Regions from separate parts of the Virgibacillus ihumii genome, predicted to be linked through region 1. Evidence: riboswitches for the same ligand, from Rfam matches in the RefSeq annotation. Region 1 holds a riboswitch; each other region holds the start of a gene.
The links. A riboswitch is a leader RNA that binds a small molecule or an ion and turns the genes downstream of it on or off. The one in region 1 is predicted to bind cobalamin.
Positions count from the first base shown of each region.

Region 2: linked by a shared signal. The riboswitch ahead of HUX68_RS04060 (DUF4430 domain-containing protein) and the one ahead of HUX68_RS17555 (ABC transporter substrate-binding protein) in region 1 are both predicted to bind cobalamin.
Region 3: linked by a shared signal. The riboswitch ahead of HUX68_RS12040 (ribonucleoside-diphosphate reductase subunit alpha) and the one ahead of HUX68_RS17555 (ABC transporter substrate-binding protein) in region 1 are both predicted to bind cobalamin.

Region 1 is NZ_CACVAN010000001.1:3,555,251-3,559,064, reverse strand. Features, by position in the region: gene HUX68_RS17560 (FecCD family ABC transporter permease) at 1-712, opposite strand, end outside; gene HUX68_RS17555 (ABC transporter substrate-binding protein) at 675-1,655, opposite strand; cobalamin riboswitch at 1,805-1,985, opposite strand; gene HUX68_RS17550 (ATP-grasp domain-containing protein) at 2,247-3,200, opposite strand; gene HUX68_RS17545 (LLM class flavin-dependent oxidoreductase) at 3,216-3,814, opposite strand, start outside.
Region 2 is NZ_CACVAN010000001.1:819,568-823,381, forward strand. Features, by position in the region: gene sigX (RNA polymerase sigma factor SigX) at 1-165, opposite strand, end outside; gene HUX68_RS04055 (ECF transporter S component) at 338-853, opposite strand; gene HUX68_RS04060 (DUF4430 domain-containing protein) at 850-1,281, opposite strand; cobalamin riboswitch at 1,464-1,643, opposite strand; gene HUX68_RS04065 (ATP-binding protein) at 1,687-3,444, opposite strand; gene HUX68_RS04070 (response regulator transcription factor) at 3,444-3,814, opposite strand, start outside.
Region 3 is NZ_CACVAN010000001.1:2,500,416-2,504,229, reverse strand. Features, by position in the region: gene HUX68_RS12055 (BCCT family transporter) at 1-1,103, opposite strand, end outside; gene HUX68_RS12050 (GbsR/MarR family transcriptional regulator) at 1,368-1,913, shown strand; gene HUX68_RS12045 (hypothetical protein) at 2,228-2,527, opposite strand; cobalamin riboswitch at 2,653-2,845, shown strand; gene HUX68_RS12040 (ribonucleoside-diphosphate reductase subunit alpha) at 2,969-3,814, shown strand, end outside.

The sequences.
Region 1 (3,814 bases):
ACATCGCGTTCAGTTCCGTTATATGCAGCAATAAAATGAGAGCCCCAAAAAGAAAAAACGGCAGGATAATCCAGACGTATTCCCATCCGCGCATTGACACACTGCCAAGCAGCCAACCGATAATCTGCCGCAATTCATCACCTGTCAGTGCAATCATAAGCGAGATTAGTGCACCAAGAAATGAACTGAAGATAACACCGGTCAGAATAATCGTCTCCACCCGCATTCCACGGTCCACCCTTCTTGCAAAAAACAGAACGATAAAAATCGTAATAAATGATGCCGTAATACTTAAAACCGGCAGCGTGTACATACCGATAACTGGTAATGACAAGTGGAAAAAGACCGTTACAACTGCACCAACACTGGCGCCGGATGACACACCAAGCGTGTAAGGATCAGCCAGCGGATTGCGCAATAGACCTTGAAACGCAGCCCCCGCAATGGCCAAAGACGCTCCGACTAAGCCGGATAATACAACACGCGGTAGACGGATTGCCATTACAATTGTTTCATGCATTGGATCAACCGAATCGGACAAAGCTGTTCCGGTGACATGTGAAAACAATATTCTTAAAATATCAGTCACCGGAACTTTCACTGTTCCAATCGAGACTCCAAGCAGAATCGACCAAGCCAGAATAAACAGTAATACGACGTATGGTCCGGCCTTCTTAATTACCGAAAACATCCGGATAAATCGCTTTTCCAAGTTCTTCTACCCCTTTAACCAAACGTGGACCAGGACGGGAGACAAGGTCCGTATGAACATTAATCACTTGCTTATTTTTAACCGCGGCTACATTTTCCCAACCTTCACGGCTCAACACTTTTTTTCGCGGTTTGTCCACAAAATGTCCATAGGTTGTTATGATAACATCCGGGGTCTTGGCAATGATGGCTTCTTGATTTACTTTTGCCCAGCCTTCCATTTCAGATGCAGCGTTGTCCGCATGAATAATTTCCAAAAGCTTGGCCATGAATGTGTTTTTTCCAGCTGTGTAAATATCCGGGGCCGGCGAAATCTCAATAAAAGCAGTTTTGCGTTCATCTTCTTTTATCGCATTTGCTTTTTCCTTCAGTTTTGCCAGCTTGTCCTTCATACCGGTTATAACATCCTCTGCTTCCGAAACGGCACCGGTTGCTTTACCAATTAAATTGATGTTATCATAAACGCCCTGAAAATCCGTCGCCGCGCCGGTGAGCAGTACTGGAATACCGGCATTCCGCAGTTGATCGAGAACTTTTTGATTATTCGACGGATCCGCGAGCACAAGGTCTGGTTTAAGGGCAATGATTTTTTCGATGTTTAATTCCAGCCCTCCAACTTTTTCAATATCCTGTACTTCTTTTGGATAGTTATCATGTTTGGAAACACCGACAATCTTATTTCCCAGACCAAGTTCAAACGCAATTTCCGTGTTGCTTGGCAGGACAGAAACAATACGTTCCGGTTTCTGTTCTATCGTCTGTTTTTCACCAGTCCCATCTGTTATCGTAACCGGAAAACTTGCCTCTTCTGTATCTTCCGTTTGTTCCGTATTGTTATCATTGCTATTAGCAGTTTGCTCCGTATCATCGGTTGTACTTCCGCAACCAACAAGCAGACCAAGCGTCAGAATTGTTAGAAGCAACAACAAATAAACCTTTTTCATTTCCTTGCCTCCTGGGTTTTTGAAAATCATTTCACACTATTTTCTATTCCATTAAAAAACACCCTCCTACAAAGGTGTTCACATGGGTTATTCACAAAACAAGACTATTCTTAGCCTGCGATCATACACCTCCCCATCCTCGTAGGTTTTCTGGCGTATCAGAACGAGGCAGGTCTCCTGGCTTATGCTTATTGTTTTCTGCTCCTTCCCATGCATCCGCATGCACAGTGGATTGTACAGATAAACAAGCATTCACAGTGGCGGGACCGCGGTGGCGGTTAAACAAACTTCCCTTTTAAGTCTTAGAAATGAAAAACGGATAAAAATTCTGAACATGCAAAGTCATATGACTCCCCGGATCCAGTCTCTTTAAGACACCTCATTCTGGTACTTATTCAATTTTTCATCTCTAGTATAAACTATCGGTCGCAATTGGGAAAGAGTATTACCGGCAAATTATCTGAATGTGTGACAAATACCGCATCTTTCTATTACAAGATTCTTCATTTGAAGACCAGACATTAATACGCCCGGTCAGAATAAAAAGGAGGCTCCAATAGATTACCTCCTTCCTTCTAACTCTTGATGATTTTATACCTGAACAGCAACCTTCAATTTTTCAAGTTCCTCCCCTAAATACTTGGCAACTTCAAGCATTCCATACTGTCCACTTTTTGCCTCCGCTTCACTGTTGTAATTGGTGTTCGTATTAATATCATAGGTGAAAATAGTACCATCCTGATCCTCGATAAATTCGATGCCGGCAATTTTAATATCATTTGCTGCCAGGACACGTTCATATTTTTCAATAATCGGATGATCGAATCCTTCCCTGACCTGGAATTTAGAGGGCTTAGAACTTTCGTCACCTGCCGGGCAAGACATGTCATCAAGGCTGCATGCATCAGCAGGGCATAGTTCAAATCCTTCTGATGTGTCGACCCGCACTGCATAAAGAAACTTACCACCGATAAACTCGCAACGTGTAATAAATGACTGGGGTGACTCGATATATTCCTGAAGCAATGTAATACCGTCGACTGGTTCCTCAAAACTATCTCCCTCAATGTAGCTTTTTAATGCCTCTATTGAGTTAAACAGCTGTACTCCCAATCCTTTGCCGGCGCGATTATGTTTGGTAATAAATTTCTTCCCATCAAATTTTTCCGCCGCCTGAAGAATCTCGGCTTTGCCGATCGCAGCAATTGTCTTGGGTGTCTTGATGCCGTACTTTTCAAGCTCAAGATACTGCAACACCTTACTCACTTCCAGCTGAAGCACACGGCTGCCATTAATCACTACTCTTCCATGCTGTTCCAGCCATGCAAGCACCGCACTGGTTAACTCCGGAGCAAACTGGTTACCCCGCGTATGGGATGAAGCACTCATCCGGCTGTAAAATATCCCCTCAGGCGGCTCGGAAGTAAGGTCAACCATCCCATCACTAAGATTCCATTCTTCATATGGCAGATTTAATTCTTCCAATCTATTAGTCAAGTGTTCTGTCCATTCGCTATTCTCATGGATGACATAAATTTTATTCATGTAAATATCCCTCCCTTATTTTTTTGGCAAAGCAGCGCGCAGTTCTTCCACTTTAGGCATAACCTGCTTGGAGAAACGTTCCAGTTCCTCCAATTGCGGCGAACTTTGTAACAACAAGAGATCCACTCCAGCTTCTTCAAAAGCTAAGATCTGTTCAGCGATTTGCCTAGGCGTACCAACGAGATTCGGACGCAGCCCCCGATTGGATACCGAGTAATCCTGTAACTGAATCTGCTGTTCAAGTTCCGATTTGGATGTGAAGTCCTTGAACCCGACATAGCCACTTGTGTCTTTTACTGTGGTAATTCGTTTTAATTCTTTCTGAGCTTCTTCCTCTGTATCACGGCAAATCACATATGCTGCCATTCCAATACTCCGGAATGGCTCACGTCCGGCATCCTTTCTGCGTGCCTTCATGCCGGAAATCTTTTCTGCAGCCTCTTCAACCGTATGTCCATGAAGGATATAGGCATCACAAAGCGACGTAATAACTTGCTTGCCCTTTTTACTTTCACCACCTGCATATAAAACAGGATTCGGACGTTGCACGGGTTTTGGTGAAAGCTTCGTATCTTCAATATTGTAAAAACTCCCGTCATAGGAGAACGTCTCCT
Region 2 (3,814 bases), 2.7 Mb from region 1:
TTTTTCACTGCTGTCACCTTTAAACGAATCATATGATCTTAATACTTTGATATAAACTTCCTGAATAAGGTCTTCACAAACTTCTTTATCTTTCACCATATAAAAAATAAACTGATATAAATCCTGATGGTATTTTTCGTATAATTCCTCAAAAACGGCCTTCATAAGGGTCCCCCGTTCAATAAATCAGTCGTCTGTACTGATCAAAAGTTACACCTTTGCTCTAACTATATTGGAAATTGAGAAAAAGTAAAAGTGTTATTTGAATGAATGTCAACCGGGAATTGATTTTTATCCGTATTAACTACTGGTATCAAACAATAAATACCAGCCTATTTCAGCTGGTATTTTTTAAATAAAAGTGCTTATTTGAATATGTTTTAAATAAATGGGATATAACCGGATAAAACACAACCATAAAAATTGCGTTACCGACCGCATGGTTGACAGAAAAAGGCAGACCCGCCAGATAATACGGCCAAAATTCACCGGCAATCGAATATGTCATCAGCGAAATGACAAAGCCGTATAAAAAACCGCTGAATATGGAAAAAGCGACGATGACCCAAAATGGAAATTTTTTAGGATATTTTCCAAGCAATCCACTTAATACCCCGATGAGCCCCCATGAAACAACTTGCCAGACTGTCCATATTCCCATTCCCAAAAGCATATTGGACAAAAAAGTTGTTAAAATTGCCAACAGTACTGCTGCCAGCGGCCCGAGCAACAACCCGCAAATGATAATCAGTGATGTGACAGGCTGAACATTGGGCAGAAAAGCAAAAACATATCTGCCAACGACTGCAAGTGCTGCAAGTACCGCCAGAAGCGTTAGTTTATACGTGTTCAAAATGCATGCAGATCAAACGTTATTTGATCGCCTGGGGACAATTCGAGCTCTTTTGCACCAACTTTAGCTGCTTCTCCATTCACGGTAAACATCCATGCCGTTTTTCCTTTATCATGTGAAACACCTTCAATGGCGGTAATAAATCCACCATTATGGGATGTTTTCAGTGTAAAATTTTTTTTCATAACCGACATCAATGTTGTCCCTTCCTCAATTTCAATTTCTTTTTTCCCGAGCTGCTTTTCCCCATTATTTTTGGAAAGGATAATGGTGACTGTTTCATCCTTTTGTTCAGATGCGTTGCTGCTTTCCGTTGATTTAGCGCTCTGATTATTCTGTGACGTCGACTGCCCTTCACTTGTTCCACAGCCAACTAATAACCCAATAACAATTAAAAATGATGCCAAACGTAAGAAACCTTTATGCATGTTCCCATTCCTCCAGTACTGTAATTTTGAGGAGAATTGGGCGCTGGTAACCGATACTGTCAATTCAACCGCAAAAATAAAAAGCTGACCCCTTCAAGCGAGTCAGCTTTATAGACAATCGAATATATAACTATTCCATAAAATGTATCCGGTTGTCCCAATCGCTCATATCCTCGAAGCATTGAAACGATAGATGGCTGGCAGGTCTACTGACTCATGATCACACCCTACTCTAAGCCCTTCCCATATGAATTCATACAGTGGATTATGCTTATTTCGCCGATCATATACAGTTGCGAGGACAGTTTCAGCTTTGCACTGAATTCCCTATTAAGTAATACACCAATCATCATTACCTATTCAATTACCATTATTATATCATAAATAAATTGCCTGTCCACACGGTTAGTCATTCAGTGGCAGTTTCAATACAAATGTGGTACCTTCATTAACGATACTGTTAACCGTAATCGTCCCGTTATGCGCATCAACAATGTTTTTGGCAATGGACAATCCAAGCCCGGTTCCTTTTTTCTTTCCATTCCTGACGCGTGATTTATCCGCCTTATAAAATCGTTCAAATACGAAAGGAATATCTTCTTTAGGAATACCACTCCCATTATCTGCAACAGATACCGAAAACTCACTGTCATTGCTTTCCACTGTCACAATCACCTTTCCTTCTTCTCCAGTATGTCTAATTGCATTATCAATCAGATTAGTAAGCACCTGTTCAATCCGGTCGGGATCGATATAAATGGATTGAGCGGATAGCTTTTTAATTAGCTGCAGATCAACCTTGCTGTCGTTTGCCAGTCCGGAAAATTTTTTGATAATCCGCTCCACATATGGATCCAGTTCAACGTGTTCCACGTTAAGGCTTATTTGTCCAGCTTCCATTCGGGCAAGATCCAGTAATTCATTAACTAAACGACCCATCCTCAGGGACTCTTCATAAATAATCTGGGCAAGTTCTCTTTTTTCTTCCCTGCTTTCTGCCACATCATCAACAATTGCTTCACTATATCCCTGCAACATGGAAATCGGAGTCCGCAATTCATGCGATACGTTGGCAATAAAGTCTTTACGCAGCTTATCGAGCCTGCGATCTTCTGTCATATCCCGGATAACAGCGACAGCCCCTCGTACATATGATTGGTCATATAAAGGAGTCATAATCATGACCCATGTTCTCCCTTGGATGTTTATCTCATTAATTGCTTCTTTTTCCTCCTGAATAACATCTTCCAGTATTCCATTCAGCGGATCAGGAAGTTTGTTATGTTCATCATTTAACCGCAAGTTATTTTCATAATAAAGACTTTCAATTAATTGGTCTGCGGGAGAATTTGTGACCAGCATATCACCATTTCGGTTCAGCGTAATAACGCCATCCGCCATTGAGCTGACAATGCTGGAGAGCTGTTCTTTCTCCTGCCTTAGTGCATTAATATGGAATTTCAACTGCCTTCCCATCCGATTAAAGGCTATCGCCAATTCACCTATTTCATCATGTGTCAAAATCGGAACTTTCGTATTAAACTCGCCTCTCGTTAAATCAAAAGCTGCTTCACGCATTTTAATCAGTGGTGATGTAATTCTCGTTGACAGGAAAAAAGCGAAAATCGTTGTCAATACAATCGCAATACCTGCCGCAAGCAATATGATTTTCGTTGTATCGGATTTTGTCTTATTAACAACATCCAATGACTGGTAAACAAAAACAGCGCCATTGTTCTGAATGGGAGTTCCGACCATCATAGCCCGATCATTACCGCCGGGCAACCGCATTTGTTCCTTCAAATTTTCCCCTTTAGTGAAAACTGCGTTTAACGAATCCTCTGAACGAAACCACTGTTCACCAAGTTCATGCAGGTTATCAATACTGTGGGATGTCCAAAAATCGCCATTTCCGTATACGACCGCAATATGACTTGCCGGATCTTTAATAAGTTCAGTGGTTCGATAGGCAAGCTCTCTATCGTCATACTGCTCAATCATCAACGAAACTTTATTAGCTGTTTGCATCATTTCATTTTCAGCCTGTTGAACATGAAAATTTTCAAAGAACTCCAACAGTAATATAGTTAAAATAAATAATACAAAAGAAACCAGCAATAAAATGGTTATTGCCAGTTTCCCTACAACACTCCGCCAAAACATCAGACATCATCTACCTCAAATTTATATCCTACGCCCCAGACAGTGACTATCATCTTGGCAGCGTCTGCGGATACATTATTCAATTTCTCGCGTAACCGTTTTACATGTGTATCTACCGTCCGCAAATCGCCAAAAAATTCATATTCCCAAACGTCCTTCAGCAACAGTTCACGATTAAACACTTTATCAGGCGATTTGGCAAGATAACAAAGGAGCTCATACTCTTTAGGTGTTAATGCTACTTCTGTTCCGTCCGCAGTGACACGGTGTGCGTCGTGATCAATTGTTAAATGCGGAAATACCAATAAATTTTTGGTAGGTGCACCATCACTGAAACTGGTGGCAGAAATCCTTCGTAAAAGTGCTTTAA
Region 3 (3,814 bases), 1.1 Mb from region 1:
ATACCGAAAAACAGAATACAGCCAATTGTTCCATATATCATTGTTCCCAGAACCATTTCACGAATCGTCCGGCCCCGGGAAATCCGGGCAACGAATAACCCGACAAATGGTGCATAAACAACCCACCATGCCCAGTAAAAGATCGTCCACGCTTCCGGAAATCCGGTTTCATGAAATCCGCTTAGATTCGCGAATGGTTCCAGCCATGTGGCCATTTTGAAAAAGTTATCCATAATCAGCCCGATACTTGTAAAAGTTGTTTCACTGATAAACAATGTCGGACCGAATACAAAGATAAACAGGAGTACAAAAATAGCAAGCCACAGGTTGATGTCACTGAGAATTTTAATGCCGCGTCGGATGCCAGAGTAGGCGCTGACAGCAAAGATAGCAGTACATACCAGCATAATGACAGCCTTCATGCCAAGCGTTACCGGAATACCGGTAATGTCATTCACCCCTTGGGCAATCATCGGTGTTCCCAGTGCAAGTGTTGTACCTGCACCGCCCATGAGTCCGAACATAAACAGAACGTCTACAATAACGCCAACCGGACCATCAACGAGTCTGCCCAACACTGGTCTGGACGCCTCACTTATTTTTAAAACCGGTTTTTTGCGGACGTAATAAAAATAGGCAATAGGTAATGCCGGCAAGGTGTAAATCGCCCAGGCAATTGGCCCCCAGTGGAAGATTCCGTAGCTGGACGCCCATTCCACAGCTTGTTTCGAACCAGCCTCGATTCCGAACGGAGGTCCCTGATAGTAGTAAGCCCACTCGATCATCCCCCAATAAAGAATACTTGAACCGATCCCCGCGGCAAACAGCATAGCAGCCCATGAAAAGGTTCCAAATTCTTTCTCGTCTTCTGCATCGCCAAGTTTTACCTGTCCATTTTTACTGAATGCAACGAAAATAAGGAATGCAAATGCTGCAAGGCCGGTCAACAGATATAAAACCCCAAAATGCCCAGTCATAAAATCGTTTGCCATATTAACGAATTCTTTACCTGCATCAGGATACATAATCAGTGGAATAGTAACGAGGAGCAGCAGACACAGGGCTCCTATAAATGTAGGCCAATCGATTAATTTGGTATTCATGCGCTTTCAGTCCTTTCTTGTAGTTAGTATTTCGTGAAGTATAGAACTCATGCATAGTTCCATTTGGAAACAGTTATTTTTTAATGGTAATGGCTAATGTGCAGTTTGTGAAATTTATAAACTTTATATTTTACGAGGGTTAGAGGTAAGTTGCTTGGATTTTCTCTTGATTTCTTTCGGTATCGATAAATTTTGTCATTTTGTGTTTTATTATCCATGTGATATATTTCCGGTAGTATAGTTGTAAAAGGGTGGTGGTATCAATTGGCTAATAAAGAAGGAAAATTAGATGAAATAAAAGACCAGTTTATTGAAAAAATTGCGGATAACATGCATTCGTTTGGTGTTGCTACAAGTGTCGGGCGTGTGCTTGGCATTATTTATATGCATGGAGCTCCGATGACGCTGGACGAACTTTCTGCGGAGACGGGGATGAGCAAGACAAGAATGAGTCAGGTTGTCCGGGAAATGATGGAATTGAATATTGCTGAAAAGGTTTTTAAAAAAGGCGTTCGTAAAGACTTATATCAGGTTGAACAGGATTATTTCCAGACATTCATATCGCTATTTACATCAAATTGGCAAAAAGCAATCAGTAAAAGCAGGAATTTTGAAAACAGACTGTACCGACAGCTTGATAATCTGCAGCAAAAAGATAAGTTGACAGATGAGGATGAAGCAGCAGTTAATGAAATATTGGAAGAGATTCATGAATGGACTTCTTATTATGATTGGATTCGCCGTTTAACTGAATTTTTTGAGAGCGGAGAGATTTTTAAGCATGTACCAAGGACGGTTGAAAAGGAGTAGGCTGAAATTATGAGGGGTAATCCGAAAAAAAGCATATCAGTCGCAAAATCGCGCATATCCGGAGAAAAACCGCGCATATCACAGGCAGAAACGAGCATATCCGGGTTAAAATCGCGCATATATTTTTGAAAGCAAAGCTCTCAGCGACAAACTGTGCATATATTTATGAAAGTAGCAAAAACGCTCAGAATGATTCTGGGCGTTTTAATTGATCAAAGCCCCATAGACTCCGGCAATAATCAGTAAAGCAGCAAATCCGATCAAAATGTATAAAACAAAACGAATTCCCCGCGGCAATTGATTTACCGACGTTTCTAAAGATACGGATTTCCTTCAATCTTGTTCATATGGTCAATCGCGTCATTAAATGGCTCGTCATATGGTGGTTCTATATAATCCTCACTTGTATATGTTGCAGGTTCTTCCTGCACATAGGCATGTTCACGGGTGGTTTCGCCGGGCGGCTGTTCTTTTCCATAGGAGTTGACATTTCCGTCAAAAATATCACTTGCCGGGGTGTAGTTTGTTCCATCGGATGATTTTTTCCCCTTGAATCGATTAACAAGAGCAGTAATCGGCACAGCCAAAATCAGCAGGGTGATGACGATTTCCATCTGATAGCACGCCTTTCTGTGAACTGTCCTGTATTTATTTTATCATATTTCTGTTGCAGGAAATAGTTTCTTATGATAGTGTTGCAGTACAATATATTGTAAGTTTTTTAACTATAACAACTATATCTAGTGTTTTGAGTTAAGGTGACACACGTTGTCTGAAAAGGGAATCCGGTGAAAATCTGGAGCTGTCCCCGCAACTGTATGTGTGGACGAACGGGAAATCCACTGTATCACAAGCTTTACGGCGATGATACGGGAAGGACCCAAGTAGGCAGAAACACAAGCCAGGAGACCTGCCATAACTCGGTTAGTTTCGATTCCTCGGGGTAAGAGAAGGTGAAACGATAGAGTACATATATGTGGCTTTCTATCGTTTTTTGCCGTTCATCCAGGGCACCGGGATGAACGGTTTTTTAATGTGAAAAGGAGGATAATTGAATGATAACAAAGCAGATGAATTATACTTCACAATTAATTGAACAGGCAACAGAAGGTCTGAATGTGGATAAGAAGGCATTTCTGGAGAAGTCATCCCGAGAAAATTCGCATGAAAGCCTGATAAAATTTGCTTTGGAACAGATGGATGAAGCAGCTCCGGACTGGACTTTTACGGCAAGCAGGATCTACCTTGATCAACTATATAAAGAAGCAGCAGCCAACCGGGGGAATGATGTCGGTTACGGGGATTTTCATTATTTACTGGAAACTCTGACTGAGAAAGGAATCTACACTGACCAGTTACTGCAAATATACACGAAAGATGAGATTGAGATTTTGGCTGAACAAATCAAGCCGAAGCGGGATAATCTATTTAACTATTTGGGACTTTATACGTTGGCAACAAGGTACTTGGCACGCGACCACGATAAAAAAATATACGAGCTGCCCCAGGAACGGTGGATGGTCATCGCGATGCACCTTATGCAGAATGAGGATCCCATCCGGCGTATGGAATTTGTGACCGAAGCGTATTGGGCATTGAGCAATTTGTACATGACAGTGGCAACACCGACCCTTACGAATGCCGGTAAGACACATGGGCAGCTATCCAGCTGTTTCATTGATACAGTCGATGACAGCTTACAGTCCATTTACGACAGTAACACGGATATCGCCAAGCTTTCGAAAAATGGCGGTGGAATTGGTGTATATATGGGAAAAATCCGCAGCCGCGGCAGTTCGATTAAAGGTTTTAAAAATATGTCCAGCGGGGTCGTACCATGGATCAAGCAGTTGAATAATACGGCGGTAAATGTTGATCAGCTTGGCACACGAAAAGGTGCA